One region of the Streptomyces sp. NPDC005863 genome, then DNA from elsewhere that is predicted to be linked to it. Evidence: riboswitches for the same ligand, from Rfam matches in the RefSeq annotation. Region 1 holds a riboswitch; each other region holds the start of a gene.

Region 1 (7,386 bases):
TATCGGAAGGCCTGCCGTTTGTTCATCGATGGCAGTCAGCGGTTGGATTTCGTGAATGACCTGGCCGAGGATCTTCGGGTCGGCCGTCTGAACATCCCGCGGAGTGTGCTGGATCGTCACGGGGTGGGGCGGGGCGATCTGGTGGCGGGGCGGCGGTTGGCGGGGGCCGGTGATCTGATCGGCCGGGAGCTCGATGAGGCGTGTGCCTGTCTGGGTGCCGGGCGGGCGATGGTCGGCTATCTTCCCGTCGCCCATCGTGCGTTGGGGCGGGCGTTGATCGGGATGGAGGAGGCGACGGCGGAGGCGGCTCGGGTGAAGGGGGCCGGGCTTCTTGTCTCTTCGGCCCGGCCGGCTGTGTTCAGGGCTCTGGGGTTGCTGGCGCGTGAGTATCGGGGGCGCGGGCGAGGGTGACGCTCCCCCTCCGCGTCCTGGGTGGGGCCGGTACGGGCCGGCCCATGGCCGTCAGGACTGCGACCGTCAGCGAGGACCGGTCTGCGGGTCGGGCGCGGCGGGAGGCTCGGTCACAGCGGCTTGATGGCGATGTGACGGTTGTGTGCATCGAGGATGACGACACTCCTCGCGATGCCGTGGCCGTCATCTCCGTGCCACCAGATCACGAAAGTGCTGGCGAGGTTCTTGGCCTGGCTCCGAGAGGTGTAGTCGGTCCTTATCTCGACGTCGTAGTCGGGGCCGACGAGTGTCACGGTGAACAGCTGGTCGGCATGTCGGGCCAGGGCTCCATGTCCCTCGGCGCGTGCCCACGCCCGAAAGTTTCGTAGAAGTGCCGGGTTGGTTCGCTTGGCACTCAGGGGGTGAGCCGGTGGCTTCTTCCGGGCACCCATGACTCCGTCATGGCAGCCCTTCACCCAGGAACCGCGATCCCCATCGGCGTGGGTGTCGGCGTCCAAGGCTCGGCGGGCGCAGCCTCCGTGTGCGACTTCCCGTACCGCCGCGCCCTTGCCGTCCTCGTCGTAGACCTTGCGGCCTTCGTTGTACCCGGCGACGTAGGCGTCCTTGAAGCCGGGCTCCGGCTCGGTCTGTGGCCCGGGCGAATGGGAGGCATGCGTCTTTGCGGACTGTGGCGTGCCATCGGCTCCGCATGCCGGGACAGCGAGCATTCCCACCGTCGCAACGGCGGCTGCGGCGGCAGAGCGCCAGCCATGTCTCTTGCCTTCGCCTGGACTCATCTCGTGCTCTCCAATCGATTGGGCGACGCGATGAGGTGGAGCTTTGCGGCCGCGCGTGTCCTTTTAACGCAAAAGTACGGCACCAAGATCGCCGACGCGTGGGTGAGCACGTCAGGGCAAAAGCCTTGGCCGCAGCCGCGGTGTTCAAGTAGGGCTGCTGCAAGCGGAGTTGGCACGGTTGCCGTCGAGGGTGGCCGCCGTCGTCAGACGGCGGCCGGGTGGTTCGGAGTTTGGGGGTCAGGACTTTTCGAGGAGGGTTTTCAGGTGGGACAGCATCATGGTCCAGCCGCCGCTGACGCCTTCGAGCATCTTGGAGTCGGGCGTGGTGAAGCCGTCGTGGGTGATGGTCAGTTTCATGCCCAGGGCCGGGTCTTCGGCGGGTTCGATGTCGAAGGTGACCTTGGAGCGTTCCTTGGCCGCCTCGGCGAAGTCCTCGTCGCTCATGCCGAACATTTCCTGGTGCATCGGCTGCAGTGTGTGCCAGGTGTAGGCGAGTCGCCTGCCGGGCTGTGACTCGGTGACGACCTGGCCGAGGTCCTGGGGTTCGCCGCCGTCCTCGACGGGCCACAGCACCTTGGAGCCGACCTTCCAGTCGGAGGAGGGTGCCCAGCCGCCGTGGTACTGCTTCAGGAATTCGGGGCTGGTCAGTCCCTTCCAGAGCTTCTCGGGGGTGGTGTCGATGTAGATGGTGTAGACGTACTCGGGCTTGGTCATCGCCGTTCCTTCCAGGGCGTGTTTCAGGTTGCTGAGTGCGGACATGCGGCCGCGTTCGTACTGGCCGATCCAGCGGTCGGCGATGTCGTGGATGGGCACGGGGTTGAGGTAGTGCAGCCTCTCCCGGCCGTGGCGGACCGCTGTGACCAGGCCGGCGCCCTCCAGTACCGCGAGGTGTTTGGAGACCGCTTGGCGGGTCATGTCCAGGCCTGCGCACAGTTCGCGCAGGCTCTGTCCGGTCCGTTCGTTCAGCCGGTCCAGCAGTCGTCTTCTGCTCGCGTCCGCGAGTGCCTTGAATACCTCGTCCATGTCCTGTGACCCCCTCACCACCAGATTGGCAACCTATTGGTTGCATGTCAAACGGGCGCGGCGGGAGGGGTCGTGCGGGGCGGGGTGTTCGTCCGCGGGGGCGGGTTCTGGGTGGGGGGCGTTGGCCAGGGGCCGTTATTTCGTCAACTCGCCTTGCTGTTGCGTGCGATACGGAATGGATCGGCCGGGCGGCGGCCGGCGGGAGGCGGGAGGCGGGTGAGATTGTCGCAACGCGGCCCGGGCGCAGGCGAGTTCGCCTCTCCTGCTTTTTCCCGACAGTACGTCACCTTCGGGCGCGGAATGCGGCATTGCCCGGTGCGCTCTTCGTTCTGTGTTTGATCGGCCTTCTCCTCCCTGCCTGATCTCTTCGTCTCTTTTCTTTCTGTCGCCTGCTCAGGTGGGCCCTGCCGCAATGGCCGGTCGGGCTCCCCCGGCCCCCTTTTCTCTGTTCTCCGGGCGAGTTGAGGTGGGCGCCGGGGTGGTTGATATAGCCCTGGGGCCGGGGGGTGCGGGAATCGTGTGCGCGGATGTGACTGGCTCAACACCGTATGCCTTATGCCTGTTTCGTGGCGGAAAGATACGACTTTGTGGTGCCCAGTTTCGTATGGATTACCCGTATTAGGGGGGTACGTGGAGTGCTGTACTCATCGCAGGTATATCCAGTGGAATGGCCCGTGCCGGTGCGGTCGCGAGTCGCTTTTTCCGTGCTTCGTTCCGTGAAATGTGTCACGTCGGGGTGCGTGGTGCCCGGAGGCGGCGTTGGGCGCATTTCCGTTCTGGGCAAAGAAAGTTGAGTTTTTCGATCATTGCGTGCGGGACCGCTCCCGGGGCCGGGGAGCAGGCCTGCGCATTCGTCATTCGAATTCTGGCCTTGTTCCGTCCGGGCTTTCTCGCTTAACGTCACCGTCAATCCCGGGCTGAACGCCGAATCCTGCCGCTGCCCGGAAACCCTTCCCACCCACTCACTTACGCACGGCAGGAGCGGGGGACCCAGGTAAGCGCCGTCCCGGAATCCGGCACGGCTCGGGGTGAAGTCGCATGCAGTGCGACCGGACATCTCCCGTCCGAACCCGACAGCTCACCTCGCAGGCGACGGAGAGGAATTCGTCATGCCCGCAAAGGGAAAGCACCGCCGCCCCAAGTCCAGCTCGCTGCACCGGGGCATCGCCGCCGCCGGCACGGGCGGGGCCGTGCTCGTCCTTCCGGTGCTCGGCGCGACCGGCGCGAGCGCGGCGCAGGCCGCTCCGGCCGCCAAGCCCGCCGCGGCCCCCGGCACCTACGTCGTCGCCGCGGGCGACTCCCTCTCCAAGATCGCCAAGGACCACTCCGTCAGCGGCGGCTGGAAGAAGCTGTACGAGGACAACCGCGGCGTCCTGGGCGGTGACCCGCAGCTCATACGTCCCGGGGTCAAGCTCACCCTTACGGGCAAGGGCTCCGAGCCGGCCCAGCGCGCCGACCGTTCCTCGCACGAGAAGGCGGCCGTCCAGCCCGCCGTCGCCCCGGCGAAGAAGACCTACGCCAACAACCTCGACGGGTGGATCAGGGAGTCGCTCGACATCCTGGCCCAGCACGGCATCCCCGCCTCCTACGAGGGCATCCACCGCAACGTCATGCGCGAGTCCTCCGGCAACCCGATGGCCATCAACAACTGGGACTCCAACGCCGTCGCCGGCACGCCGTCCAAGGGACTCCTGCAGGTCATCGGCCCCACCTTCGACGCCTACCACCTGCCCGGCACCTCCACGGACAGCTACGACCCGGTCGCCAACATCACCGCCGCCTGCAACTACGCGGCCGACCGGTACGGCTCGATCGACAACGTCAACGGCCCCTACTAGGAGCCGCCAAGAGCTCCTGGGAGCGCCCAGGAGTATGCGGGGTACCCGGTCGGGGTGCGGCGGGCGGCGGGTGGGGCCGATGGCTGGTGTGATGAAGGGGTGAGTCTGCGGCGGCCGGGCACCCGGTCGGTCACGGGTCAACCGACGATGACGGGTGGGAACGCATCATGGCTGTACGGCACCGACTGATCGAACGCCCGCCGCGCGATGTCTGGGCGGTCCTGGAGGACGGCACCCGCTATGGCGAGTGGGTGGTGGGCACCCATGAGTCCAAGCCCGTCGACGATGCGTGGCCGCAGACGGGATCCCGTATCGAGTACACCGTGCGGCTGGGGCCGTGGGAGCTGTCGGGGCACACCGTCGTGCGCAGATGTGAGGCTCCCCGGCTGCTGGAGCTGGAGGTCGACAGCGGCCGGCTGGGCACCGCGCGCATCGCCATCGACGTACGGCCCTGGGGGGAGCACACGCTGGTGATCCTGGACGAGCATCCGCTGCGCGGGCCGGGCGGGCTGCTGCACTCCGCGGCCGTGGACGTCCTGATCCAGGTGCGCCACCGCGCCATGCTCGCCCGGCTCGCCGACGTCGTCGAGCACTCCCCGCGCCGGCCGGCCCATGCGGCGCACTGAATCCCGGCCCGCCCGCCGGCCATCTCACCGGCCCTCCCGCACGGCGGGCTGGGCGACGCGAGGGAAGTAGGAGGCGCTCATGCCGGACGCGGTAGTGATCGGCGCGGGCCCCAACGGTCTCGTCGCCGCCAATCTCCTCGCCGACGCCGGATGGAGCGTGGAGGTCCTGGAGGAGCAGCCGGAGCCCGGCGGCGCCGTGCGCAGCGACCGCGGTGTCCACCCGGACTACGTCAGCGACCTGTTCAGCGCCTTCTATCCGCTGGCCGCCGCCTCCCCCGTCCTTGCGGGCCTGCGGCTCCACGAGGAGGGGCTGGCCTGGAGTCATGCCCCCAGCGTGCTGGCGCACCCGCTCCCGGACGGGCGGTGCGCGGTCCTGGAGCGGCGCGCGCAGGAGACCGCGGCCGGGCTGGAGGCCTTCGCCGGCGGGGACGGGGACGCCTGGCTGGAACTCCACGACATCTGGGAGCGTCTGGGCCCGGACATCCTCGGTGCTCTTTTCACCCCCTTCCCGCCCGTGCGGTCCGCGGCCCGTATCGCCGCCCGGCTGCGCGCCGCGGGCGGTCTTCGGCTGGCCCGCACCCTGCTGCTGCCCGCCCGGCGCCTGGGTGAGGAGGAGTTCCGCGGCGAGGCGGGCCGGCTGCTGCTGGCGGGCAACGCGCTGCACGCGGACCTCTCCCCCGAGTCGGCGGGCAGCGGCGGCTTCGGCTGGCTGATGTCGATGCTCGGCCAGAGCCACGGCTTTCCCGTCCCCGTCGGCGGGGCCGGCGCGCTCAGCGCGGCCCTGGTGCGGCGTCTGGAGCGGCGCGGCGGGGCGCTGCGCTGCGGCGAGCGGGTCCAGGAGATCGTCGTGCGCGGCGGGCGGGCCGTGGGCGTGCGCACCGCCGCGGGTGAGGCGGTCGCCGCTTCGCGTGCCGTGCTGGCCGACGTGTCCGCTCCCGCCCTGTACGGGCACCTGGTCGATGCCCGGCACCTGCCGGGGCGGCTGCTGCGCGATCTGGAGCGGTTCCAGTGGGACTTCGCCACCTTCAAGGTCGACTGGGCGCTGTCGGGGCCGGTCCCGTGGAGCGCGCCGGAGGCCGGGCGGGCGGGGACGGTCCATCTGGCCGACGGTGTCGACGGGCTCACCCGTTTCGCCGCGCAGATCGCCATGGGCCAGGTGCCCGACCGGCCCTTCCTGCTGTTCGGCCAGATGACCACGGCCGACGCCTCGCGCTCCCCGGCCGGCACCGAGTCGGCCTGGGCGTATACGCACATCCCGCACCGGATCAAGGGTGATGCGGGTGAGGAGGGGCTGAGCGGGCTCTGGGACCGGCGTGAGCAGGAGGTCATGGCCGACCGGATGGAGGCGGAGGTCGAACGGTGGGCGCCGGGCTTCCGCTCCACGATCCGCTCCCGCCGGCTCCTCGCGCCCGTCACCCTCGAGGCGATGGACGCCAACCTGCACGGCGGTGCGATCAACAACGGCACCACCGCGATGCACCAGCAGCTGGTGTTCCGCCCCACCCCGGGCACCGGCCGGCCCGAGACGCCGGTGCCCGGGCTCTTCCTCGCCTCCGCCGCCGCCCACCCCGGCGGCGGCGTCCACGGCGCGCCCGGTGCCAACGCCGCGCGCGCCGCCCTGCGCGTGCGGAGCCCCTCCGACCTGCTCAGCCGCGCCCAGCGGGCCCTTGAGCGGCGGGACAGGAAGGGCGGGCGCACCGGCGGATCCGGCTCCTGAAGGGGGACGCCGACGGGTCCGGCTCCTGAGGCGGGTCTCGAAGGGCGCGCCGGCGGGTTCTGCGGGCGGGTTCCGGTGCCGTCTGCGGTGCCGTGTCCCTGCGTACGTGCCGGCGGGGCCGGCAGGGCCGGGGTCGGGCGGGGGCCGGGGCGGGGCGGGGCGGGCGGCTGTGCGGCGTCAGCTCCGCTCCTCCGACACTCCACTAACGGGCGAATAGCCCCCTAGCTGGGGCATTGGCGGATGTACTGGCCTCTTCCGGCAACTGACGTTTCTGTACTGGAGTGACATGCGTACCCGTAATCTCCCCCTTGCCCTGAGCCTTGCCGCGCTTGCCCTGGCCGGCGGCGCCGGAAGCGCCGCCGCCATCGGTGACGACACCGGCACGCAGAGCGCGAGCGGCAACGGTGCCGAGCAGGCGTTCGGCAACAGCGCCAGCGAGGGGAATCTGAGTCCGCAGGCGCACCTGGTCGGTGGCTCGCTGAACAAGCTCTGCGCGGGCGTGCCGGTCAAGGCGAACGTGGGCTCCCTCGTCGGTCTCGTGCCGATCGCCGTTCAGGACATCCCCATCCTCTCGGCGCCGCAGAACCAGCAGTGTGTGGAGAACTCCACGCAGGCCAAGGAGGACGAGCCGCTCTCGCACCTCCTCAGCGACATCCCGGCGCTCTCGGGCAACGGCACGAACAACCACTGATCCCACGCGCTGCGCGGGGCCGGCACCGCCCGGCCCCGCGCAGCGCGCCGACTGCGGGCACAGGACGCCGAGGGGCGTTCTGTGCCCGCAGTGCGTTCCGCCGGGAGTCCGGTCGCCACGGGCCGGGGCAAGGTGTTCGGGGTGCTGTCGGGGTCCGCTCGGGCTGCTGCCTGGGCGGCAGCCTTCCGGGCGTGGGCGGCGCAGAAGTGCCCGACTCGCCCGTGGAGGAAATCTGTAGCGGTGACGGTAGACATTGGCGCGTCGTGGGGTTACTGTTTTCTCGTACTCACGGAGTCGAAGAGGG
Region 2 (7,386 bases), on a different contig from region 1:
ATCGCGAGGAGTACGAGGGCGCCCGACGCGATGACGTCGACGCGGCCCGCGTGCATCACCGGGATCGCGGCGCGCTCGTCGTGCGTGGCGTGCGTCAGCCGCTCCACGATCTCCTTGACCCGCTCGTACGGGATCCGGGAGTGGTGGATCGCCCGGGAGTCGTAGGCGTCGAGGTCCAGGGCGATCGCGGCGACCGTGGTCACCGAACCGGCCAGGCCCACCAGCGTGCGGGCCTCCTTGAGCGGCACCGTCCGCTCGGCGAGGTCGAGGGCCGCCTCGATGTCGGTGCGGATCGCGGCCAGCTGATCCGGCGTCGGAGGATCGGTGACCACGCCGTCCCGTACGAGGTGACGCTCGGTCATCCGCACGCAGCCGACGTCGACCGAGCGGGCGGCCTGCACCTGGTCCGCGCCGACCACGAACTCCGTGGAGCCGCCGCCGATGTCCACGACCAGGTACGGCGTCGCCATGTCGTCCCGGCCGGTCAGCTCCTTGGTCGCACCGGTGAAGGAGAACTCGGCCTCCTGATCGCCGGTGATGACCTCCGGCTCGACGCCCAGGATGTCCAGGATGCCGCGCACGAACTCGTCGCGGTTCTCCGCGTCGCGGGAGGCGGAGGTGGCGACGAAGCGGACCCGCTCGGCGCCGTGCTCCTTGATGACGGCGGCGTACTCGCGGCAGGCCGCGAAGGTGCGCTGCAGCGCCTCGGGGGCGAGGCGGCCCGTGCGGTCCACGCCCTGGCCGAGGCGGACGATCTGCATCCGGCGGTCCAGGTCGACCAGCGCGCCGGTGGCGGGGTCGGCGTCGGCCACCAGCAGGCGGATCGAGTTCGTGCCGCAGTCGATGGCGGCGACCCTGGTCATGCGCCCTCCCCCTGCGGGACCGCGCACGGCGTCACGCACGGGCCCTTCGCCCACCACTCGGGCAGCATCGCGAGGGCCTCGTCGCCCAGCGGGTTCACCCCGGGGCCCGCGGCCAGCGAGTGGCCGACCAGGACGTGCAGGCACTTCACGCGGTCCGGCATGCCGCCCGCGCTCGGGAAGCCCTCCAGGACCTCGATGGCGTCACGGCGCGCGATGTAGTCCTCGTGCGCGGCGCGGTACGCGGCGGCGAGATCCTGATCGGTCGTCAGCCGCTCCGACATCTCCTTCATGACGCCGTTGGCCTCCAGGGTGCCGATCGCGGAGGCGGCCCGGGGGCACGTCAGGTAGTACGTCGTCGGGAAGGGCGTCCCGTCCGGGAGGCGCGGCGCCGTCTCGACGACGTCCGGCTGCCCGCAGGGGCAGCGGTGCGCGATGGCCCGGAGCCCGCGCGGCGGGCGGCCGAGCTGCTGCTTGAAGGCCTCGACGTCGGCGTCGGTGGGCTCGGTGCGCTCAGTGGTCGGCGGGGGCGTTTCCATGCCTGTCTTTCCATCGGTCGGTCAGTTGTCGGAACGGTCGGCCTTGTCGACGCCGTCCCAGACGTTGGAGTACCAGGGGCGGGCGGCCGCGCCCTGGTCCGGGCGCCGGCTGTGCGCCGCGGCGGGGTCGATCACCGTGAAGCCGGTCTCGCCGGGCATCACGTAGTGCAGCCGGTCGCGGATGCGCTGCTCCGCGTACGCGTCGTCCTGCCAGCGGGCCTTCTCGTCACGCAGCTTCTCGACGTCCGCGTGGTGCTCGGCCTGCTGCCGGCGCAGATCGTCGATCTCGGCGCGCTGGGAGACGTACTGCCGCATCGGATAGGCGAGCGCGACGACCAACGAGCAGAGCACGAGGGCGAGAAGGGCGGCGCGGCCGGTGAGCCGGGAGCGGCGGGCCTGGCGCTTGGTCTGGGAGCGGTAGACGCGCTCGGCGGTCTGCTCGCCGAGCAGCCGCAGGCGGGTCGCGGTGGAGAACCGGTCCTTGGTCCCGGCCTTGGCCATGGTTCCGCCTCCCCAGAGCTGCGCGTATACGTGCGTACGTCCCCGCACACGGTACGGGACCGGGTGCGGGGACGTACGTAACTACTGGTCCGCGAAGCGGCTGTGCCTACTGGTCCGCGAAGCGGCTGTGCCTACTGGTCCGCAAAGCGGAACCGCGGGAAGGCGCTGCGTCCGGCGTAGACGGCCGCGTCGTCGAGGATCTCCTCGATGCGCAGCAGCTGGTTGTACTTGGCGACGCGCTCGGAGCGGGCCGGGGCGCCGGTCTTGATCTGGCCGCAGTTGGTGGCGACGGCCAGGTCGGCGATGGTGACGTCCTCGGTCTCGCCGGAGCGGTGGGACATCATGCACTTGAAGCCGCTGCGCTGGGCCATCTCGACGGCGTCCAGGGTCTCGGTCAGCGAGCCGATCTGGTTGACCTTGACGAGCAGGGCGTTGGCCGAGTTCTCCTCGATGCCGCGGGCCAGGCGCTCGGGGTTGGTGACGAACAGGTCGTCGCCGACGAGCTGCACCTTGTCGCCGAGCTGCTCGGTGATGGTGTTCCAGCCGGCCCAGTCGTCCTCGAACAGCGGGTCCTCGATGGAGACCAGCGGGTACGAGGCGACGAGCTCCGCGTAGTACTCGGTCATCTCGGCGGCCGAGCGGGACTTGCCCTCGAACTCGTAGGAGCCGTCCTTGTAGAACTCGGACGCGGCGACGTCGAGGGCGAGCGCGATCTGCTCACCGGGGACGTAACCGGCCTGCTTGATGGCCTCCAGGATGAGGTCGAGCGCGGCGCGGTTGGAGTCCAGGTTCGGGGCGAAGCCGCCCTCGTCGCCGAGGCCGGTGGACAGGCCCTTCTCCTTCAGCACCTTCTTGAGGGTGTGGTAGACCTCGGTGCCCCAGCGCAGCGCCTCGGAGAACGACTCGGCGCCGATCGGCGCGATCATGAACTCCTGGATGTCGACGTTGGAGTCGGCGTGCGACCCGCCGTTCAGGATGTTCATCATCGGGACGGGCAGCAGGTGCGCGTTCGGACCGCCGAGGTAGCGGAACAGCGGCAGGTCGCTGGCCTCGGATGCGGCGTGCGCGACGGCGAGCGAGACGCCGAGGATGGCGTTGGCGCCGAGCGAGGCCTTGTTGTCGGTGGCGTCCAGGTCGAACATGGCCTGGTCGATCAGGCGCTGCTCGGTGGCGTCGTAGCCGACGAGCTCCGGGCCGATCTGCTCGATGACGGCGAGGACGGCCTTCTCGACACCCTTGCCCTGGTAACGGTTGGGGTCACCGTCACGGAGTTCGATGGCCTCGAAGGCACCGGTGGAGGCACCGGACGGAACGGCGGCACGACCGGTGCTGCCGTCGTCGAGGCCGACCTCGACCTCGACCGTGGGGTTGCCTCGGGAGTCCAGGATTTCCCGGGCTACGACGACGTCGATGGACGGCACGAGCATCTCCTTCTGGGATGTGACGCGTTTACGCGAGCCGCTTCGGCCCTGCGTCTCCTGAGCCTAACCGGCTCCGGGGCTTCAGCCAGCCGACCGCCCGTCCCGTGGGACGGACAAGAGGCGAAATCCCCGGGAAACAGGACGGAAGACCGCGTTTTACTCGCTGGTAGCGAACACGGCGGGGGCGGACATGGCCCCGCCCCGGTGCGTACGGGGGATACGCGCACCGGGGCGGGGAGCCCGTGGGGACGGGGTGGCCGTGCGTCCGCCGAGGCACGGCCGGGTGGGCCCCGAAGGGCCCGGGAGGCTCAGCTGAGGTGCAGCTGCTGGCCCGGGTAGATGAAGTCGGCGTCGTCGATGATGTCGCCGTTGAGCTTGTAGACCTTCTGCCAGCCGCCCTTGACGTGGTGCGACTGGGCGATCTTGGAGAGGGTGTCGCCGGACTCGACCTTGTACTCGCCGTCGCCCTTCTTGACCGTCTTGCCGGTCGGGGTCTCGACGGTCTTCTTGGACTCGGTCTGCGGCGTGGGCTGCGGCTTGGGCGCGGCCTGCTTCTGCTCCGGAGCGGCCTGCTGCTGCGTCTGCTGCGGCTGCGTCTGCTGCGGCTTCTGCTGCTGCGGGGCCTGCTCCTGCTGGCCGCCGCCGCTGCTGGGGGAGGCGCCCGAGAGGCCGACGCCGCAGGACGGCCAGGCACCCTTGCCCTGGCCCGCGAGGACCTTCTCGCCGATCTCGATCTGCTGGGCCTTGGAGGCCTTGTCGGCGGACGGCGCGTACTTGGTGCCGCCGTACGCGGCCCAGGTGGACGGCGAGAACTGCAGACCGCCCTGGAAACCGTTGCCGGTGTTGATGGACCAGTTGCCACCGGACTCGCACTGGGCGACGGCGTCCCACTCGGAGGCGGTGGCGGCGGAGGCCGAGCCGGCCGCCATCAGCGGAGCGGCGACGGCCGCGCCGGTCACACCGACGAGGGTGGCGACGCGCGTGGCCTTGGACGGACGACGGTGCTTGCCCTTGCTGGAAAGCAGCATGAGTTGATCCCCTACACCGACGCCTGCGAGGTGAGCTGTCGGGTTCGGGCCGATGTGGTTGCCCGGTCGCACTTCTCGAGTGCGACTTCACCCCTAGCCGTTCCCGTCCGTCTCGCGGCGCTCAGCCTCTCGGCTGCCCCACCCCTCAACGGACGGACCCGGCACAAACCTTGGGTCCCCCGCTCCTGCCCACGGCGCTCTTGAGCGACGACTGTTCCCGTCCGGCCGTTGGCAGGATTCGGCGTACCGACCGGCGGGGCCCACCAGTGGCGAGCGGTGACGACGGTAATCACGTCTTCCACACAATTTCAAAGACGATCAGGGCTTCTGAGACCCATGTCTCACTCGCGCCAAAGCGGACATACGACGCGAAGACCCCGCCCGACTCTTCGTCAACTACCGTTACTTTTCGCCCAGATCGAGGCTCTGACCGGGGAGGATGAGGTCCGGGTCGCCGCCGACGGTCTTCTTGTTCTCGGCGTAGAGCTCGTGCCAGCCGCCGTCGACGTCGAGGTCGTCCGCGATGAGCGAGAGGTTGTCCCCGGAGCGCACCGTGTACGTCCCGTCGGCGATGCCACCGTCACGGTCGGCGCCGCGCGACGCGTGCCGCCCCGGACGGTCGCCGCCGGCCCGCTCGCTCTCGTCGACGCCGCCGCGGTGGCGTCCCGCCGACGCGCCGTCCGAGCCCTCGGCGGGCGTGGTCGACCCCTCGGAGCCGGACGAAGCGGGGTCCTGCGACCCGGACTTGCCGTCGGCGTCCGCGTCATCCGCGTCATCCGCGTCGGCCTGGTCGCCCTTGCTGTCCTTGCCGTCCTTTTCGCCGGACTCGTCGTGATTCTTGTCTCGCGCGTCGTCGGCCGAGCCGGGCGTGTCGTCGTCCGCGGACGGTTCGCCGGCGTCCGAGGACGGGTCGGCCTTCTCGCCCTTGTCCTCGCCCTTGTCCTCGTCCGTGCCCTTGTTCTTGTCCGCGGAGTCCTCGGAACCCTCGGTGTCCTCGGAGTCCTTCGAACCGTCGGCCTTGTCGCTCCCGGTCGGGCCGGTGGAGTCGGACGTGTCGTCCGGGGTCTGCGGGAGGGGGGCTCCGGGGTCGACGTCGGCCGCGGCGCCGCCGTCGGTGAGACCGGCGATCGGCGCGCAGCTCGGCCAGGCGTCGGTGCCCTTGGCGTCCAGGACCTTCTCGGCGACGGCGATCTGCTGCGACTTGGAGGCCTGGTCGGCGCTGGGCGCGAACTCGAGGCCGCCGTGGGCCTCCCACGTGTCCTGGGAGAGCTGGAGCCCTCCGTAGTAACCGTTGCCCGGGTCGGCGCTCCACGCGCCGCCGCTCTCGCACTGGGCGAGCTTGTCCCACGTGGCCGTGTCGGCCGCGCTCGCGCTGGTGGCGGCGAGCAGCGGGATGGCGATGGCTGATCCGGTGACGCCTGCCGCGACGATGAGAGCCGGGGCCTGGCGGGGGCGTCGGTGACGACCATGACCGGAGAGCATGCGGTTGCCTTTCAGGAGACTGCGGCGACAACTGGGGCGCCCGGGGGCGCTCAAGTCGTCGTGAACGTAGCCGCAGTCGAACGCTTGTCACAAGTCGATGCAGCGGAGATCACGTGAACATCACAGTCGTGACGGCCCGTCAGTCACGGCCCTGGGGCTGTGCGTCCGTGAACTCCACCGGCAGCGTGCGCAGTCCCCGCATGATCAGTCCGCCACGCCACCGCAAATCGGCGGGATCCGCCGCGAGTTGCAGGTCGGGAAGGCGCCGCAGCAGCGTCGCGAGGGCGGTCCGGCCTTCGAGCCTGGCCAGCGGTGCGCCGAGGCAGTAGTGGATGCCGTGGCCGTATCCGAGGTGCTGATTGTCACGGCGGGAGAGGTCCAGGGTGTCGGCCCGTTCGAAGCGGTCGGGGTCGCGGTCCGCGGCGGCGAGGACGACGAGGACGGGGTCGCCCGCGGCGATGTCCTGGCCGCCGATGCGGACCGCCTCCGTCGCGTACCGCCAGGTGGCGAGCTCGACGGGGCCGTCGTAGCGCAGCAGTTCCTCGACGCCGGTCTCCAGGAGCCCGGTGTCGCCCTCGGCGAGCGCCCGCTGCAGCCGCGCGCGCTGCTCGGGGTGGGTGAGGAGTGCGTACAGGCCGTTGCCGATGAGGTTGACGGTGGTCTCGAAGCCGGCGAAGAGCAGGATGAAGGCCATGGCGGCGGCCTCGTTCTCGGTGAGGTGCTCGCCGTGGTCGGAGGCCTTGATGAGGCCGGAGATGAGGTCGTCGCCGGGGTCGAGGCGCTTTCGGTGGATGAGCTCGGCGAGGTAGCCGCGCATCTTCTTCACGGACCGGGCCACGCCGCCGCGGGGCCCGCCGCCGTGCCGGATCATCATGCCCGCCCAGTCGCGGAAGTCGTCCTGGTCCTCGCGGGGGACGCCGAGCAGGTCGCAGATGGCGTAGATGGGGAGCGGGAAGGCGAACTCGTGGATGAGGTCGGCCGTGCCGCGGGAGTCGCCGCTCCTGGCGACGATCGCGTCGATGAGCTGGTCCGTCAGTTCCTGCACCCGGGGCGCGAAGGCGGCCACGCGGCGCGGCGTGAACGCCTTGGAGACGAGTCGGCGCAGCCGGGTGTGGTCCGGCGGGTCGATGTTGAGCAGATGCGTCATCAGCTCGGCCTTGCGCTCGCCCGGGATGCCGGTCTTGCCCTTGGCGTGGGCGGACTCGTCGTGGTGCGCCGGGTTCTTGCTGAGCCGCTGGTCGGCGAGGGCGTCCCGGGCGTCCGCGTACCGGGTGACCAGCCAGGCCTCCACGCCGCTCGGCAGGGTGGTGCGGTGCACCGGCGAGTTCTCCCGCAGCCAGGCGTACGCCTGGTACGGGTCGGTGGCGAACTCCCAGCTGAAGAGCTCGGGCCGCGGCGAGCCTCCGGCGGCGGGGCAGGGGGTGACGGCTGGGGGCTGCTGGTCGTGCATGGGGTCGACGGTATCTGTTTATGCGGGCCTGTCCGACCCTTCCCTTCGTCGCCCGGAGGGCGGCTTCGCGACGCGGAAGAGAGAGTGGTCGGACGGGTCGGACAG
Region 3 (7,386 bases), on a different contig from region 1:
CGCGGGGCCGGCCGAGGGCTTTGCGGGTACGGGGGCGGGCGCGTCCGGCCGGGTACTGGTGGCGGCCGCCAGCGCCTCCGCGAGGCCGCCGAGCTCCACGTGGACCACGGCGACGGGCTTGGCGGGGCACCCCGCGGCGGCCGCCCGCAACTCCGTGGCCAGCGTCTCGGGGTCGGTGGTCGCCCCGTCCTCGCCCACCCAGGGGATCGCGTTGACGATGACCGCGTCGCAGCCGTCGTCCGAGAGCGCCTCGGCGAGCGCCGCGCGGAAGTCGGCCGGGACGGCGCCGGTCGTGAGGTCGCGGGGCGGCAGCGGCCGCAGTCCGTCGGCGATGCACGCGTCGTACGTGAGCAGGCCGAGCGACTCGGAGTTGCCGAGGATGCCGACCCGGGGCCCGGACGGCAGCGGCTGGCCCGCGAGCAGCAGCCCCGCGTCGACCATCTCGGTGACGGTGTCGACGCGGATGACGCCGGCCTGGCGCAGCAGCGCCGAGACCGTGGCGTGCGGCAGCCGGGTGGCCTGCACGGCGTGGCCGGTGGGCGCGATGCCGCTGTGCCGGGCGCCCTGGACCACGACGAGCGGCTTGGTGGTCGCCGAACGCCGCGCGAGCCGGGTGAACTTGCGCGGGTTGCCGATGGTCTCCAGGTACATCAGCGTGACGTCGGTGTCCGGATCCTCGTACCAGTACTGGAGGAGGTCGTTGCCGGACACGTCCGCGCGGTTGCCGGACCCGACGAAGGTGGAGAGCCCCGCGCCCCGCCGGTGCAGTCCGGACAGCAGGGCGATGCCGATCGCGCCGGACTGGGTGAACAGGCCGATCCGCCCGCGCGTGGGCGACTGCGGGGCCAGCGAGGCGTTGAGCCGCGCCCGCGGGGCGGTGTTGATGACCCCGAAGGCGTTCGGGCCGATGATCCGCATCCCGTAGGACCGGGCCTGGCGGACCAGTTCGCGCTGTCGCTCGCGTCCTTCGGGGCCGCTCTCGCCGTACCCGGCGGAGAGCACCACGAGGCCCTGTACGCCCCGCTCGCCGCACTCGGCGACGACCTGGGGCACCCGGTCGGCGGGGACGGCGATCACCGCGAGGTCGACGGGCTCCTCGATGGCCGCGACGGAGCGGTACGCCGTCACCCCGTCGATGTCCGGGCCGTCGGTCTCCTCGTCGTACGCGCTGTTCACCGCGGAAAGCCGCCCGGTGAAGCCGGAGTCCCTGAGGTTGCGCAGCACGCTGCGGCCCACGCCGCCCGCGGCCCGCCCCACGCCGATCACCGCCACCGAGCCGGGCGTCAGGAGGCGCTGCACGGAGCGGCCCTCCGCACGCTGTTCACGGGCGCGCTGCACGGCGAGCGAGCGGTCGGTGGGCTCCAGGTCGAACTCGAGACGGACGACGCCGTCCTCGAAGCTGCGCTTCTGCTGGTAGCCGGCGTCCGTGAAGACCTTGATCATCTTTGTGTTGGCCGGCAGCACCTCGGCGGCGAAGCGGCGGATGCCGCGCTCCCTGGCGACGGCAGCGATGTGCTCCAGGAGCGCGGAGGCCACGCCGCGGCCCTGGTGGGCGTCCTGCACGAGGAAGGCGACCTCGGCCTCGTCGGCGGGCGCACTGGCGGCCATGCCGCGCTCGTCGATGCGGTCGTAGCGCACGGTCGCGATGAACTCGCCGCCCACCGTGACCGCGAGCCCCACCCGGTCGACCTGGTCGTGGTGGGTGAAACGATGCACATCTTTGGCGGACAGCCGCGGATAGGGCGCGAAGAAGCGGTAGTACTTCGACTCGTCCGACACCTGTTCGTAGAAGCTGACGAGACGGTCCGCGTCCTCGGCCGTGATGGGCCTGATCCGGGCGGTCCCTCCGTCGCGCAGCACCACATCGGCTTCCCAGTGGGCGGGGTAGTCGTGCCGATCCTGCCGATCCGACGCGGTCTGCATGGGGCCAGGGTACGGGTCGCGCGGCCGCTCGGGCCGGGGCAGGCTGGGACGGGTCGAACGGCCACCGGGACCAGGACGTATGTCCGACGGAGCACCCGTGACGGCATGAGACACTGGTCTAGACAAGTGTGAGACACCTGGAAGGGCAGCAACACATGGCTGAGCGCCGCGTCAACGTCGGCTGGGCCGAGGGCCTTCACGCCCGACCCGCCTCCATCTTCGTCCGCGCGGCCACGGCCGCCGGCGTTCCCGTGACGATCGCCAAGGCCGACGGCAACCCGGTCAACGCCGCGTCGATGCTCGCGGTGCTCGGCCTGGGCGCCCAGGGCGGCGAGGAGATCGTGCTCGCCTCCGACGCCGAGGGTGCCGACGCCGCCCTCGACCGGCTGGCGAAGCTCGTCGCGGAGGGGCTCGAGGAGCTTCCGGAGACGGTCTAGGACGCGTTCCTGGAAAACGTCGAAGGGGTCACCCGGAATATTCCGGGTGACCCCTTCGACGTTTTCCAGGCCTGACGTTCGACGCACTTCAGGACTGACGCCAAAAAGACAGATACCGGAATTCCCGCCTTTTCACTCAGTCCCCTCTTTTGCGAGGGTCTCCCTTTTATACGGCTCCTCCGTTAATTCCGGAGGCTCACCGTGTTGACGGCATGTTGCGGGTCCCTCACACCGCCGCGCCCCGCCCGCCGTGCGGGACGCAGCCGTTGGGCGGCCGCCGTCCGCTCGGCGTGCGCGGCGGCGAGCGTCCTGGCCCGTCCCGCGTCCTTGCGGGCCACCGCGTCGAGGATCGCGGCGTGTTCGGACCACGTCTCGGCCGGCGCCGCCGGGGACTCCACCACGTACATCCAGGCGACCTTGTGGCGGAGCTGGGTGAGCAGCGTGCCGAGGCCGGGGCTCGCGGACGCCTGGGCGAGCGTCTCGTGGAACCAGCCGCCCAGCGCCCGCAGGTCCTCCCCCAGGCCGCCTCTGGCGCGTTCCTGGCCCAGCCGGACGAGACCGCGCAGAACCTTCAGGTGCGCGTCGTCACGGCGCTGTGCGGCGCGTGCCGCGGCGAGCGGTTCGAGCAGCGACCGCATCTCCAGGAGGTCCGCGGCCTCCTGCTCCGTCGGTTCCGCGACGCACGCGCCCGCGTGCCTGCGCGTGACGACGAAACCCTCGGCCTCCAGGGTGCGCAGCGCCTCGCGTACGGGGACGCGCGAGACGCCGTAGCGGCGCGCGAGGAGCTCCTCGGTGAGCCGGCCGCCCCGCGCGTGGACTCCGGCGACGATGTCGTCCCGGATGGCCGTGCTGACCGAATGCGCAGGAATGCGCGTGACCGGACCTCCGCCCACTGACCGGACCTCCATTGAATTCCCCGCGCCCCGCCGTCGGCCGACGCTCGTCCGGTGACTCTATTGCAGAGTGCCGCGATTTCCGATGGCGTCCGGGAATTCATGGATATCTTTTGGCCACTGCGGGACGAGGCGCCGCCGCGGCAACGCGAAAGCCCCGGCTCATCAGGAGCCGGGGCTTTCGAAGCGGTGCTGTGGAATCCGCGTCCGTCAGACGTTGACGCCGTGTCCGCGCAGGTACGCGATGGGGTCGATGTCCGAGCCGTAGTCCGGGCCGGTGCGGGCCTCGAAGTGCAGGTGCGGGCCGCTGGCGTTTCCGGTGGCGCCGGAGATGCCTATCTGCTGGCCCGGGGTGACCGTCTGGCCGACGGAGACACCGAGGGAGGACATGTGGCCGTACTGGGTGTACGTGCCGTCGTTCATCTTGATGACCACGTTGTTGCCGTAGGCGCCGCCCCAGCCGGCCTCGACGACGGTGCCGGCGCCGACCGCGTGGACCGAGGTGCCGGACGCGGCGTGGAAGTCGATGCCGGTGTGGCTGCCGGAGGACCACATGGCGCCGCCGGTCTGGTAGCCCGTGGAGACGTACGAGCCGGAGATCGGGGCGACGTAGCTGTTCAGGCGCTTGCGCTCGGCCGCGCGGGCGGCGCGCTCCTTGGCCTCGCGCTCCTTCGCGGCCTTCGCCTTGGCCTCGGCCTCGGCCTTGCGCTTCTCCTCGGCGGCCTTCTTCTTGGCGGCCTCTTCGGCCTTCTGGGCGGCAGCGGCGTCGTCGGCGGCCTGGCGCTGGGCGGCCGCCTGCGCGTCGATGTTCTCGGCGAGCGAGTCGCCGACGGAGATGGCCTGGGTGAAGCCGGTGTGCTCGAGGGCCGCGTCATCGGCGGCGGCGAGCGCCGGACCGGCGAGGCCTCCGATGACACCGGTGGTGGTGAGCGCTGCGACGCCCGCGACGTTCGCGGTGGTACGCGTGAGGCGGCTCGGACGACGGTGCTTCCCGGTGGCACGGGTGAACGCCATGAAGCGGCTGATCCTTTCCTTCCCTCTCGCCTACCGGGTTAGCTGACGGGTTCGGAGCAGGAAGGTCTCCTACAGGTTCCTCGCCTCGCGGCAAGGTGCCCGATTCACCCCAGGGGACATGTGGGTCCCCGGCTCCCCTGGCTCGCGCCGTACGGGGACTCGGCGATGACTGTCCGGTGCCGCGGATGCGGCGTACTGCGCGACGAACAGCCGGACCGACGCTAAACGGGCGCACTTTCAATCGACAAACAGAACTCGACTTTTGTAGCGCACGCCACAGGGCAGACGGGCAACCTCCATATGAATTCGGACATATGAGGACCCTGGCGCCCGAAGCGGTCACCAGGGTCCTCATATGTCCGGCCTGACGGTCACTCAGCCGGTGACCACACTCACGTCACCGATCCCGAGGGCCCTGACGGGCTCCTCGATCTGCGCGGCGTCCCCGACGAGGACCGTCACCAGACGGTCCTCCGGGAAGGCGTTCACGACGGCAGCGGTGGCCTCCACGGTGCCGGTGGCCGCCAGCTGCCGGTACAGCTGCGCCTGGAAGTCGTCCGGCAGGTTCTGCTCGACCTGGTCGGCGAGGGTGGCCGCGACGGAGGCCGCCATCTCGTACTTGAGCGGGGCGACGCCCACCAGGTTCTGCACGGCGACGTCACGCTCGGCGTCGGTGAGCCCGTCGGCCGCGAGGGTGCGCAGCACCTTCCAGAGGTCGTCGAGCGCCGGGCCGGTGTTCGGGGTGTCCACGGAGCCGCTGATGGCGAGCATCGCGGCGCCCGTGCCGTCCGGCGCCGAACGCAGCACCTGGCCGAACGCCCTGACGCCGTAGGTGTATCCCTTCTCCTCGCGCAGGACGCGGTCCAGGCGCGAGGTGAGGGTGCCGCCCAGGCAGTACGTGCCGAGCACCTGGGCGGGCCAGACGCGGTCGTGCCGGTCGGGGCCGATGCGGCCGATCAGCAGCTGCGTCTGGACCGCTCCGGGGCGGTCCACGATGACGACGCGGCCGCGGTCGTCGGCGGTCACCGGCGGCACCGGGCGCGGCTCGCCCGCGGAGCCGGTCCAGGCGCCGACGGTGTCCGCGAGGACGGCGTCGAGGTCGGTGCCGGTCAGGTCGCCGACCACCACGAGGGTGGCCGTGGCGGGCCGGACGTGCTTCTCGTAGAAGGCCCGCACCGCCGCCGAGTCGATGGCGGTGACCGTCTCCTCGGTGCCCTGGCGCGGCCGCGACATGCGCGCGGTCGGCGGGAAGAGCTGCCGGGAGAGTTCCTTGGCGGCGCGCCGCGCGGGGTTGGCGGCCTCGTGCGGGATCTCGTCCAGGCGGTTGCGTACGAGCCGTTCGATCTCGCTGTCGGCGAAGGCCGGGGCCCGCAGCGCGTCGGCGAGCAGGCCGAGCGCCTTGGGGAGCCGGGAGACCGGAACCTCCAGGGAGACGCGGACCCCCGGGTGGTCGGCGTGCGCGTCGAGGGTCGCGCCGCAGCGGTCGAGCTCGGCGGCGAACTCCTCGGCGGAGTGCTTGTCGGTGCCCTCGTTGAAGGCCCTCGCCATGATCGTGGCGACGCCGTCGAGGCCCTCGGGCTCGGCGTCCAGGGGCGCTTCGAGGTGGATCTCGACGGCGACGACCTGCTGGCCGGGGCGGTGACAGCGCAGGACGGTGAGGCCGTTGGGCAGGGTGCCGCGCTGGGGGGCGGGGAAGGCCCAGGGCTTGGCCGTGCCCGCCTGGGGCTGGGGGTGGAACTGCATGGTCGCGGCCTCGGTCACTTCGCCGCCTCCTCTTCTTCCTCGTCGTCCGCGTCGGCGTCGGCCGGGGCCGTCGGCTCGTACACGAGCACCGCGCGGTTGTCCGGGCGCAGGCGGGCCTTGGCGACCTCCTGGACCTCCTCCGCGGTGACGTCGAGGACGCGCTGCACGGCGGTGAGGGCGAGCTGCGGGTCGCCGAACAGGACCGCGTACCGGCAGAGTTCGTCGGCGCGGCCCGCGACCGTGCCGAGCCGGTCGAGCCACTCGCGCTCCAACTGTGCCTGGGCGCGCTCCATCTCCTCCGCGGTGGGGCCCTCCGCGGCGAAGCGGGCGAGCTCCTCGTCGACGGCGGCCTCGATGACGGGCACCTCGACGTCGCCGGACGTCTTCACGTCCAGCCAGCCGAGCGACGGCGCGCCTGCGAGCCGCAGCAGGCCGAACCCGGCGGCGACCGCCGTACGGTCACGGCGCACCAGGCGGTTGTAGAGCCGGGAGGACTCGCCGCTGCCGAGGACGGTGAGGGCGATGTCGGCCGCGTCGCACGCGCGCGTGCCGTCCTCCGGGAGGCGGTAGGCGGCCATCAGGGCACGGGCCGGCACCTCCTCCTCGACGACCTCGCGCAGCTCCTCGCCGATGCGCTCCGGCAGAGAGCCGTCGCGCGGCGGCTGCTTGCCGTCGTGGCCCGGGATCGACCCGAAGTACTTCTCGACCCAGGCGAGCGTCTGCTCCGGGTCGATGTCGCCGACGACCGACAGGACGGCGTTGTTCGGCGCGTAGAACGTACGGAAGAACGCACGGGCGTCCTCCAGGGTGGCCGCGTCCAGGTCGGCCATGGAGCCGATCGGCGTGTGGTGGTACGGGTGGCCCTCGGGGTACGACATGGCCGTCAGCCGTTCGAAGGCGGTGCCGTACGGGACGTTGTCGTAGCGCTGGCGGCGCTCGTTCTTGACGACGTCGCGCTGGTTCTCCATGGACTGTTCGTCGAGCGCGGTGAGCAGCGAGCCCATCCGGTCGGCCTCCAGCCACAGGGCCAGCTCCAACTGGTGCGCGGGCATGGTCTCGAAATAGTTGGTGCGCTCGAAGCTCGTCGTGCCGTTGAGCGAGCCGCCCGCTCCTTGGACCAGCTCGAAGTGGCCGTTGCCGTGCACCTGCTTCGAGCCCTGGAACATGAGGTGCTCGAAGAGGTGGGCGAGGCCGGTAAGCCCCTTGACCTCGTGGCGTGAGCCGACGTCGTACCAGAGGCAGACCGCGGCGACCGGGGTCAGGTGGTCCTCGGAGAGCACCACGCGCAGGCCGTTGGCCAGCCGGTGCTCGGTCGCTGTCAGGCCGCCGGAGCCGGCCTCGGCCGTGGCCGTGTGACCCATGGGCATGTACGTCCC
Region 4 (7,386 bases), on a different contig from region 1:
CGGTCGGGCGCCGCGGTCAGGGTGTGGCCGGAGTCGGGGCCGGGGCCGGGGCCAGCATCCGTACCGCCCACCGGTAGTGGCCGACGGCCTTCGCGGCGCCGAGGAGGCCGGTCAGCCACACGATGAGGCCGACGCCCATGCCCTGGACGACGTCGGCGTAGGTGTCGCGGCCCGGTTCGGCGTACGCGGCGGCGGCGAAGGAGGCCCACAGGCCGAGCGTGCAGACAGCGAGGGACGACAGGAGCCAGAGGAGGCTGAGCGCGGGGGAGCGCAGTCGGGCGTCGGACGCCGGGTGGTGGTCCAAGGCGAGCCAGGCGGCTGACAGGTGACGGATGCGTCGGTCGTACCGGACGGCGTACACGACACCGATCACGGAGGGCGCGAGCACCGCCAGGCCGAGGGCTCCGAGGACGGGGCCCAGGAGGAAGCCGGAGGAGTCCTTGTCCGCGAGCATCTGGAGTGGCTGGACCAGCAGTGCCCAGCCGACGGAGCCGCCGAGGCCGTAGAGCCACAGCAGCAGGAGCCGGCCCACGCCCAAGTGGCGCCTGTGCAGCTCTTCCAGGGCCATGCCGCGGTCGGTGAGGAGTGTCTGACGGTCCGGCCAGGTGCGCAGATACACGGGAGGTGGAGGCGGCGGCAGCGTACGGCTAGGCATGGACGTGACAGTAATGGGTGACGGCGCACGGGATCACGGGTGACGGTGCGACTGAGTACGGGTGACGGTGCATGTGATCCCGCCTGAGCCGGTGCACCGGCTCGGCTCGCCCGCTCCGTCACACCCGAGCCGCCTCACCCGAGCCGTCTCACGTCACGCGGGTCGCGCCCGCGAACGGCATTTGGTCGATCGGTGCGAGCCGTACGGGGGCGCTCGGGTTCGGGGCGTGGATCATCTGGCCGTGGCCCACGTAGAGGCCGACGTGGCTGATGCCGGAGTAGAAGAACACCAGGTCGCCGGGGCGGAGTTCGGAGCGGGTGACCCGTTGGCCGGCGTTGATCTGGGCGTAGGTGGTGCGGGGCAGGGAGACGCCCGCCGCGCGGTACGCGGCCTGGGTGAGGCCCGAGCAGTCGAAGGCGTTCGGGCCGGTGGCGCCCCACACGTACGGGCTGCCGAGCGCCTTGTACGCGTAGGAGACAGCGGACGCGGCACGGGTGGTGGGGGCCTTGGTGGTGGGGGTCTTGGCGGTGCGCAGGGAGGCGTCGCGGACCTGTGTGCGCGTGGCGCGTTCGACCGTGGGGGCGGCGAGTTCCGCGCGCTGGTGGGCCGTGAGCCGGGACAGCAGCCGTTTGGCCTCGCCGAGCTTCTCGGTGACCGTCTTCTTGTGCTTGCGCAGCTCGGCCTGGCGGGCCCGGAGGGAGGCGAGCCGGTCGTCGGCCGTGTCGCGGAGCTGTTCCACTCCGCGGAGCTGCTTGCGGACGTCCCGCAGGGCCACGGCCTGCCGCCCGCCGGCCCGGTCGGCGCGCGCCGCGCGGTCCAGGAACTGTTCGGGGTCGGAGGAGAGGGCGAGCTGTACGGCGGGGTCGATGCCGCCCGCGCGGTACTGCGCGGTGGCGTACGAACCCAGGGCGTCGCGGGCGGAGTTGAGCTTCTCCGTCCTGCGGGCCGCCTCGTCGCGCAGCGCGGTGAGCGACTTTTCGGCCTTCTCGGCCTTCTCCTTCGAACCGTTGTACTTCTCGGTGGCCGTCTCCGCCTCGCGGTAGAGCGCGTCGACCTTGGCCTTCACCTCGGTGGGGCCGAGCGGTGGATCGGCGTGACCGACGCCGTCGAACGCGGTCGCCGACGCGGCTCCCGCGAGGGCGAGGGTGAGAGCGGTGCGGAACGTGCTGCCGCTGAGCGAGCGCGGGCGGGGCTTGCGGTGCGCTGCCACGAAGAGGGCTCCTTACCTGTCCGGCGGCGGCCCGCCACAGGGGGAGCGGGCCGCCGCCGGGTTTCTCGGCGGTGGTGTCCGACGAGCCGTCCGGTCCGGACGGCGACGGGGAGCCGGTCACCTGGTGGAGGACGCTAAACCTGACCGTCACGGGTTGGTGACGGATTGTGCGGAACCGACGGAAGTGGGCGCCTGAACGACCGACTGTGACCGGGTCGCCCGGCCGCGGGCGCCTGCTTCGAACGCGGCTGTGACCGATGGCTCGATTGCGCCGCAGCCGTGAGGGAGCGGTGGTACGGGGGTGGCTGCCGGGAGCCGTGGGCGACCGGGCTAGGCTCCGGCCCCATGGACCTACTCATCCATCTCTTCGTCGGCCTGCACATCATCGGCATCGCCTCGCTCCTGGGCGGTTTCCTCACCCAGATGAAGCAGATGGGCCAGGGTGCCGCCCGTTTCAGCCCCGCGATGCTGCACGGCGCGCTCGTGATGCTCGTCACCGGTGTGGTCCTGGTGGGCCTCAACCAGGCGGACGACAACGCGGTCAACAACCTCAAGATCGGCATCAAGCTGGCCCTGCTGATCGTGATCCTCGCGCTGGTCTACGTGAAGCGGGACGAGGAGAAGATCGAGAAGCCGCTCTTCGGTGCGGTCGGCCTGCTGACCGTGGCGAACATCTTCATCGCGGTGCTCTGGACCTGAGGCGAGGCTCTGGACCTGAGGGCTGGCCCTCCAGCCGTCGCGTACGTGTGGCCCGCATCCCCCCGGGATGCGGGCCACACGCGCGTGGGGGTGCGGTTACGCGGGGCGCACCACACTGTGGATCGGCATGTAGTAGATCGACTCGACGCGGACGTTCGCGCCCGGCTTCGGGGCGTGGATCATCTTGCCGTTGCCGATGTAGATCCCGACGTGGCTGATGTCGTCGTAGAAGAACACCAGGTCACCGGGTTTGGCGTCGGCGGTCTTCACGGTCGTGCCGACCTTCACCTGGTCCCATGTGGTGCGCGGCAGGGAGATCCCCGCGGCCTTCCAGGCGTCCTGGGTGAGGCCGGAGCAGTCGTAGGAGTCGGGTCCGGTGGCGCCCCACACGTACGGCTTGCCGATCTGTGCCTCCGCGAAGTCGATGACCTTCGCGGCCTTCGTGGCGTAGCTGCCGTCCGTGCTCCCGGATCCCGTACCGGACCCCGTACCGGCATCTGAGCCCGCGCCGGTGCCCGGCCCCGAACCTGATCCGGACCCCGAACCGGAACCGGAGTCGCCCTTCCCCTGTTCCTTCTCCCGCTGCGCGGCCTCCTCCGCCTTGCGCTTGCGCTCCGCCTCCGCGGCCTGCTCGCGGGCCAGCTTCTCGGCCTTGCGCTTGGCCTCCTGCTTCTTCTTCCGCTCGATCTCCGCCAGCCGCGCCTTCTCCTGGGCGGTGAGGTTCGAGAGGAGCTCGCGCGCGTGGCCCAGCTTCCGCTGGACGGTCTGCTTGCTGGTCTTGAGGTCGTCCCGCGCGTCGCTCAGGGTCTTGAGGCTCGTCGCGGCCTTCGTGCGCTGCTTGGTCGCCGACGCCTGCTCCGCCTCGTACGCGTCGACCGCCTTCTTCTGGCGCGTGGTCAGCCGGTCCGTGAGGTGGTTCTGGTCGAAGTAGCCCTGCGGGTCGTTGGCGAGCATCATCGTCGCCGTCTCGGAGACGGCACCGGTGCGGTACTGCGCGGCGGCGAACGAGCCGAGTTCCTTACGCGCGTCGTTCAGCTTGTCGGCGCGCGCGGCCACGTCGTCGAGCAGGCGGTCGACCTTCTTGCGCTGCTTGTCGGAGCGCTCCTTGGCCGCGTTGTACTTCTGGGTGGCCACGCCGGCCTGCTGATAGAGCTCGTCGACCTTCTTCTGGACCTCTTCGAGGCTGGGCTTCGCCGGTGTGGAGGGCGCTGCCTGCGCGCTCTGCGAGAGGAGGGCGACGGAGGTGAGGGCCGCCGTCGTGATGCCGAGGGCGGGGGTCGTGCGGAGTGCGGATGCCCGGGTCCGCGGCTTGCGGTGCGACGCCAAGGGAGGCGACTCCTTCCGTAGACCGCCTACCGGGTTAGCTGTCGGGTTCGGGCGGCTGGTCCGGAAGGTTGCCCTACGGTCCCGTACTGCGTACGGGACTGATTCACCCCAAGTTTTACGGTGGGTCCCCGGCTCCGAGCACGTCGGACTCGGCGGAGGCCACCCGTTCCCGGCGGGGTTCGCCGGTGGGGGACGAGAGGCCCGCGGAGCACGCTAGCCAACTCGTGTGGCCCGTGTGAAGGTTGATGTTCGTTATGCCCGATACATTTTCGTGACTTTGCGCGAGGCCCGGTGCGAACATCGGAATGGTACGCACCGGCAAATGCGGAGCGTGATCGTCCGCGGGCGTGGGGTAGCCGGGCGGGGCGGTCGGCCGGGTGGCCGGGCGAGAGGTGACCGGAACCCGCAGCGGGTTGTCAGTGGGGCCGCCTAGACTCGGGAGGCGATGAGCAGCCTCTTTGATGACAGCTTCCTGGCGGACCTGCAGCCCTCCCGGGCCACGGACGAAGCGACCCCGCCGCCGCCCGAGGACAGCGCTCCGGAGCCCATTCCGGACGACCTGTTCGACGGGAAGTTCGACGCGCCCATGACCCGGGAGACGCACTACCGCGACGGTGCCCCCCGCCCGGTCATCGACCCGGCGTCGCTCCTGGACGGGCTGAACGAGAACCAGCGCGCGGCCGTCGTGCACGCCGGCGCGCCGCTGCTCATCGTCGCCGGCGCCGGCTCCGGCAAGACCCGCGTGCTGACCCACCGCATCGCGTACCTGCTCGCCGAGCGCGGTGTGCACCCCGGCCAGATCCTCGCGATCACCTTCACGAACAAGGCCGCGGGCGAGATGAAGGAGCGCGTCGAGCAGCTCGTGGGCCCGCGGGCGAACGCGATGTGGGTGTCGACCTTCCACAGCGCCTGCGTCCGCATCCTGCGCCGCGAGTACAAGAAGCTGGGCTTCACCTCCTCCTTCTCGATCTACGACGCCGCGGACTCCAAGCGGCTGATGGCCCTGGTCTGCCGTGACCTGGATCTCGATCCGAAGAAGTTCCCGCCGAAGTCCTTCAGCGCCAAGATCTCCAACCTGAAGAACGAGCTGATCGACGAGGAGGACTTCGCGGGCCGGGCGGCCGACGGCTTCGACAAGACCCTCGCCGAGGCCTACGCGATGTACCAGTCGCGCCTCCGCGAGGCGAACGCGCTGGACTTCGACGACCTGATCATGACGACGGTCCACCTGCTCCGCGCCTTCCCGGACGTTGCCGAGCACTACCGCCGCCGCTTCCGGCACGTCATGGTCGACGAGTACCAGGACACCAACCACGCGCAGTACGCGCTGGTGCGCGAGCTGGTCGGCCCCTCCGGAGGCGAGGGCGACGACCCCGCCGAGCTGTGCGTGGTGGGCGACGCCGACCAGTCGATCTACGCCTTCCGCGGCGCCACGATCCGCAACATCCTCCAGTTCGAGGAGGACTACACCGACGCGACGACGATCCTCCTGGAGCAGAACTACCGCTCCACGCAGACGATCCTCACCGCCGCGAACGCGGTCATCGAGCGGAACGAAAGCCGCCGCCCGAAGAACCTGTGGACCAACCAGGGCGCGGGCGCGCGCATCACCGGATACGTCGCCGACACGGAGCACGACGAGGCACAGTTCGTCGCCGACGAGATCGACCGCCTCACGGACGCGGGCGACGCCAAGGCCGGCGACGTGGCGATCTTCTACCGGACGAACGCCCAGTCCCGTGTCTTCGAAGAGATCTTCATCCGCGTCGGCCTGCCCTACAAGGTCGTCGGCGGCGTCCGCTTCTACGAGCGCAAGGAGGTCCGCGATGTGCTGGCCTACCTGCGCGTTCTCGCCAACCCCGAGGACGCGGTCCCGCTGCGCCGCATCCTCAACGTGCCCAAGCGGGGCATCGGCGACCGCGCCGAGGCGATGATCGACGCGCTCTCGCAGCGCGAGAAGATCTCCTTCCCGCAGGCGCTGCGCCGCGTCGACGAGGCGTACGGCATGGCGGCCCGCTCGGCCAACGCCGTCAAGCGGTTCAACACGCTCATGGAGGAGCTGCGGACGGTCGTCGAGTCCGGCGCGGGACCGGCCGTCGTCCTGGAGGCCGTCCTCGAACGCACCGGCTACCTCGCCGAGTTGCAGGCCTCGACCGACCCGCAGGACGAGACACGCATCGAGAACCTCCAGGAACTTGCCGCGGTGGCCCTGGAGTTCGAGCAGGACAACAGCCAGGCGGGGCAGCAGGGCGACGCCCAGGCGCAGGGCGACGGCCAGGCGCAGGGCGCAGGCCCGGCGGAAGGTGACCAGGCCGAGGGTGACGAGGGGGCCGCCGCCGCTCCGGCCGGGACGCTCTCCGACTTCCTGGAGCGTGTCGCCCTGGTCGCCGACTCCGACCAGATCCCCGACGAGGAGGACGACGGCTCCGGAGTCATCACCCTGATGACGCTGCACACCGCCAAGGGCCTCGAGTTCCCCGTGGTCTTCCTGACCGGCATGGAGGACGGCGTGTTCCCGCACATGCGCTCCCTCGGGCAGGTCAAGGAGCTGGAGGAGGAGCGCCGGCTCGCGTACGTGGGCATCACGCGCGCGCGTGAACGGCTCTATCTGACGCGGTCCTCGATGCGCAGCGCCTGGGGCCAGCCGTCGTACAACCCGCCGTCGCGCTTCCTCGAGGAGATCCCGGACACCCACCTGGACTGGAAGCGGACGGGCTCCATCGGCGCCCCGGCGTCGTCCGGTTCCGGCGGATCGGGACCGGCCGGGGGCATCGCCTCGTCGCTGTCGTCCTCGCGCTCGCGGGCCGGCGGCGCACAGGGCTTCGCCACCCGCCGCGCCACGGAGAAGCCGGTGGTCGCCCTGGCCGTCGGTGACCGGGTCACGCACGACCAGTTCGGCCTCGGCACGGTCGTCGGAGTGAAGGGCACGGGAGCGAACGCGGAGGCGACGGTCGACTTCGGCGAGCCCAAGCCGAAGCGGCTGCTGCTGCGGTACGCACCGGTCGAGAAGTTGTAGCGCGCGCCCGCGCGCGTGGCGGAGGTGCCGTGTGGCCGCGGCGGGATCGTCGCGGCGGCGCCGGCGTCAGGTCGGGTCGAGGTCGTGGCTGCGCAGCCACGGCAGCGGGTCGATCGCCGAGCCGCCGCCGGGACGCACCTCGAAGTGCAGGTGCGGGCCGGTGGAGTTGCCGGAGTTGCCGGAGAAGGCGATGACCTCGCCGGCCTTCACCGGGCCGGAGGAGATCTTGTGCGAGGAGAGGTGGCAGTACCACGTCTCCGTGCCGTCCTTCGCGGTCACGATCGCCATGTTCCCGTAGGCGCTGTTCCACTTCGTGGAGACGGTGCCGTCGGTCGCGGCGCTCACCTGGGTGCCGTACGACACCGGGAAGTCGATGCCGGAGTGCGCGGACATCCAGTTGACGCCGGCCTGGCCGTAGTACGCGCTCAGCCCGCGCTGCTTCACCGGCAGGGAGAACTTGGGGCGCAGCCGTTCCTTGCG

What was found. A riboswitch is a leader RNA that binds a small molecule or an ion and turns the genes downstream of it on or off. The one in region 1 is predicted to bind cyclic di-AMP.
Region 2: linked by a shared signal. The riboswitch ahead of ACFYO9_RS23240 (transglycosylase family protein) and the one ahead of ACFYO9_RS19125 (LysM peptidoglycan-binding domain-containing protein) in region 1 are both predicted to bind cyclic di-AMP.
Region 3: linked by a shared signal. The riboswitch ahead of ACFYO9_RS20970 (M23 family metallopeptidase) and the one ahead of ACFYO9_RS19125 (LysM peptidoglycan-binding domain-containing protein) in region 1 are both predicted to bind cyclic di-AMP.
Region 4: linked by a shared signal. The riboswitch ahead of ACFYO9_RS04805 (NlpC/P60 family protein) and the one ahead of ACFYO9_RS19125 (LysM peptidoglycan-binding domain-containing protein) in region 1 are both predicted to bind cyclic di-AMP.

What each region holds. Positions count from the first base shown of each region.
Region 1 covers NZ_JBIAII010000004.1:618,863-626,248, reverse strand. The annotation lists gene ACFYO9_RS19140 (squalene/phytoene synthase family protein) at 1-411, shown strand, start outside; gene ACFYO9_RS19135 (hypothetical protein) at 522-1,187, opposite strand; gene ACFYO9_RS19130 (metalloregulator ArsR/SmtB family transcription factor) at 1,425-2,210, opposite strand; cyclic di-AMP (ydaO/yuaA leader) riboswitch at 3,156-3,315, shown strand; gene ACFYO9_RS19125 (LysM peptidoglycan-binding domain-containing protein) at 3,320-4,048, shown strand; gene ACFYO9_RS19120 (SRPBCC family protein) at 4,216-4,674, shown strand; gene ACFYO9_RS19115 (NAD(P)/FAD-dependent oxidoreductase) at 4,754-6,391, shown strand; gene ACFYO9_RS19110 (rodlin) at 6,678-7,082, shown strand.
Region 2 covers NZ_JBIAII010000006.1:388,371-395,756, reverse strand. The annotation lists gene ACFYO9_RS23260 (Ppx/GppA phosphatase family protein) at 1-863, opposite strand, end outside; gene ACFYO9_RS23255 (DUF501 domain-containing protein) at 860-1,399, opposite strand; gene ACFYO9_RS23250 (septum formation initiator family protein) at 1,421-1,900, opposite strand; gene eno (phosphopyruvate hydratase) at 2,032-3,321, opposite strand; gene ACFYO9_RS23240 (transglycosylase family protein) at 3,630-4,349, opposite strand; cyclic di-AMP (ydaO/yuaA leader) riboswitch at 4,354-4,523, opposite strand; gene ACFYO9_RS23235 (transglycosylase family protein) at 4,752-5,831, opposite strand; gene ACFYO9_RS23230 (cytochrome P450) at 5,971-7,281, opposite strand.
Region 3 covers NZ_JBIAII010000005.1:422,297-429,682, forward strand. The annotation lists gene ACFYO9_RS20955 (GNAT family N-acetyltransferase) at 1-1,923, opposite strand, end outside; gene ACFYO9_RS20960 (HPr family phosphocarrier protein) at 2,079-2,360, shown strand; gene ACFYO9_RS20965 (GntR family transcriptional regulator) at 2,543-3,253, opposite strand; gene ACFYO9_RS20970 (M23 family metallopeptidase) at 3,464-4,267, opposite strand; cyclic di-AMP (ydaO/yuaA leader) riboswitch at 4,280-4,442, opposite strand; gene ACFYO9_RS20975 (pitrilysin family protein) at 4,643-6,028, opposite strand; gene ACFYO9_RS20980 (pitrilysin family protein) at 6,025-7,377, opposite strand.
Region 4 covers NZ_JBIAII010000001.1:1,116,244-1,123,629, reverse strand. The annotation lists gene ACFYO9_RS04820 (hypothetical protein) at 17-655, opposite strand; gene ACFYO9_RS04815 (NlpC/P60 family protein) at 804-1,865, opposite strand; gene ACFYO9_RS04810 (hypothetical protein) at 2,211-2,564, shown strand; gene ACFYO9_RS04805 (NlpC/P60 family protein) at 2,661-3,890, opposite strand; cyclic di-AMP (ydaO/yuaA leader) riboswitch at 3,898-4,055, opposite strand; gene ACFYO9_RS04800 (ATP-dependent DNA helicase) at 4,336-6,906, shown strand; gene ACFYO9_RS04795 (peptidoglycan DD-metalloendopeptidase family protein) at 6,973-7,386, opposite strand, start outside.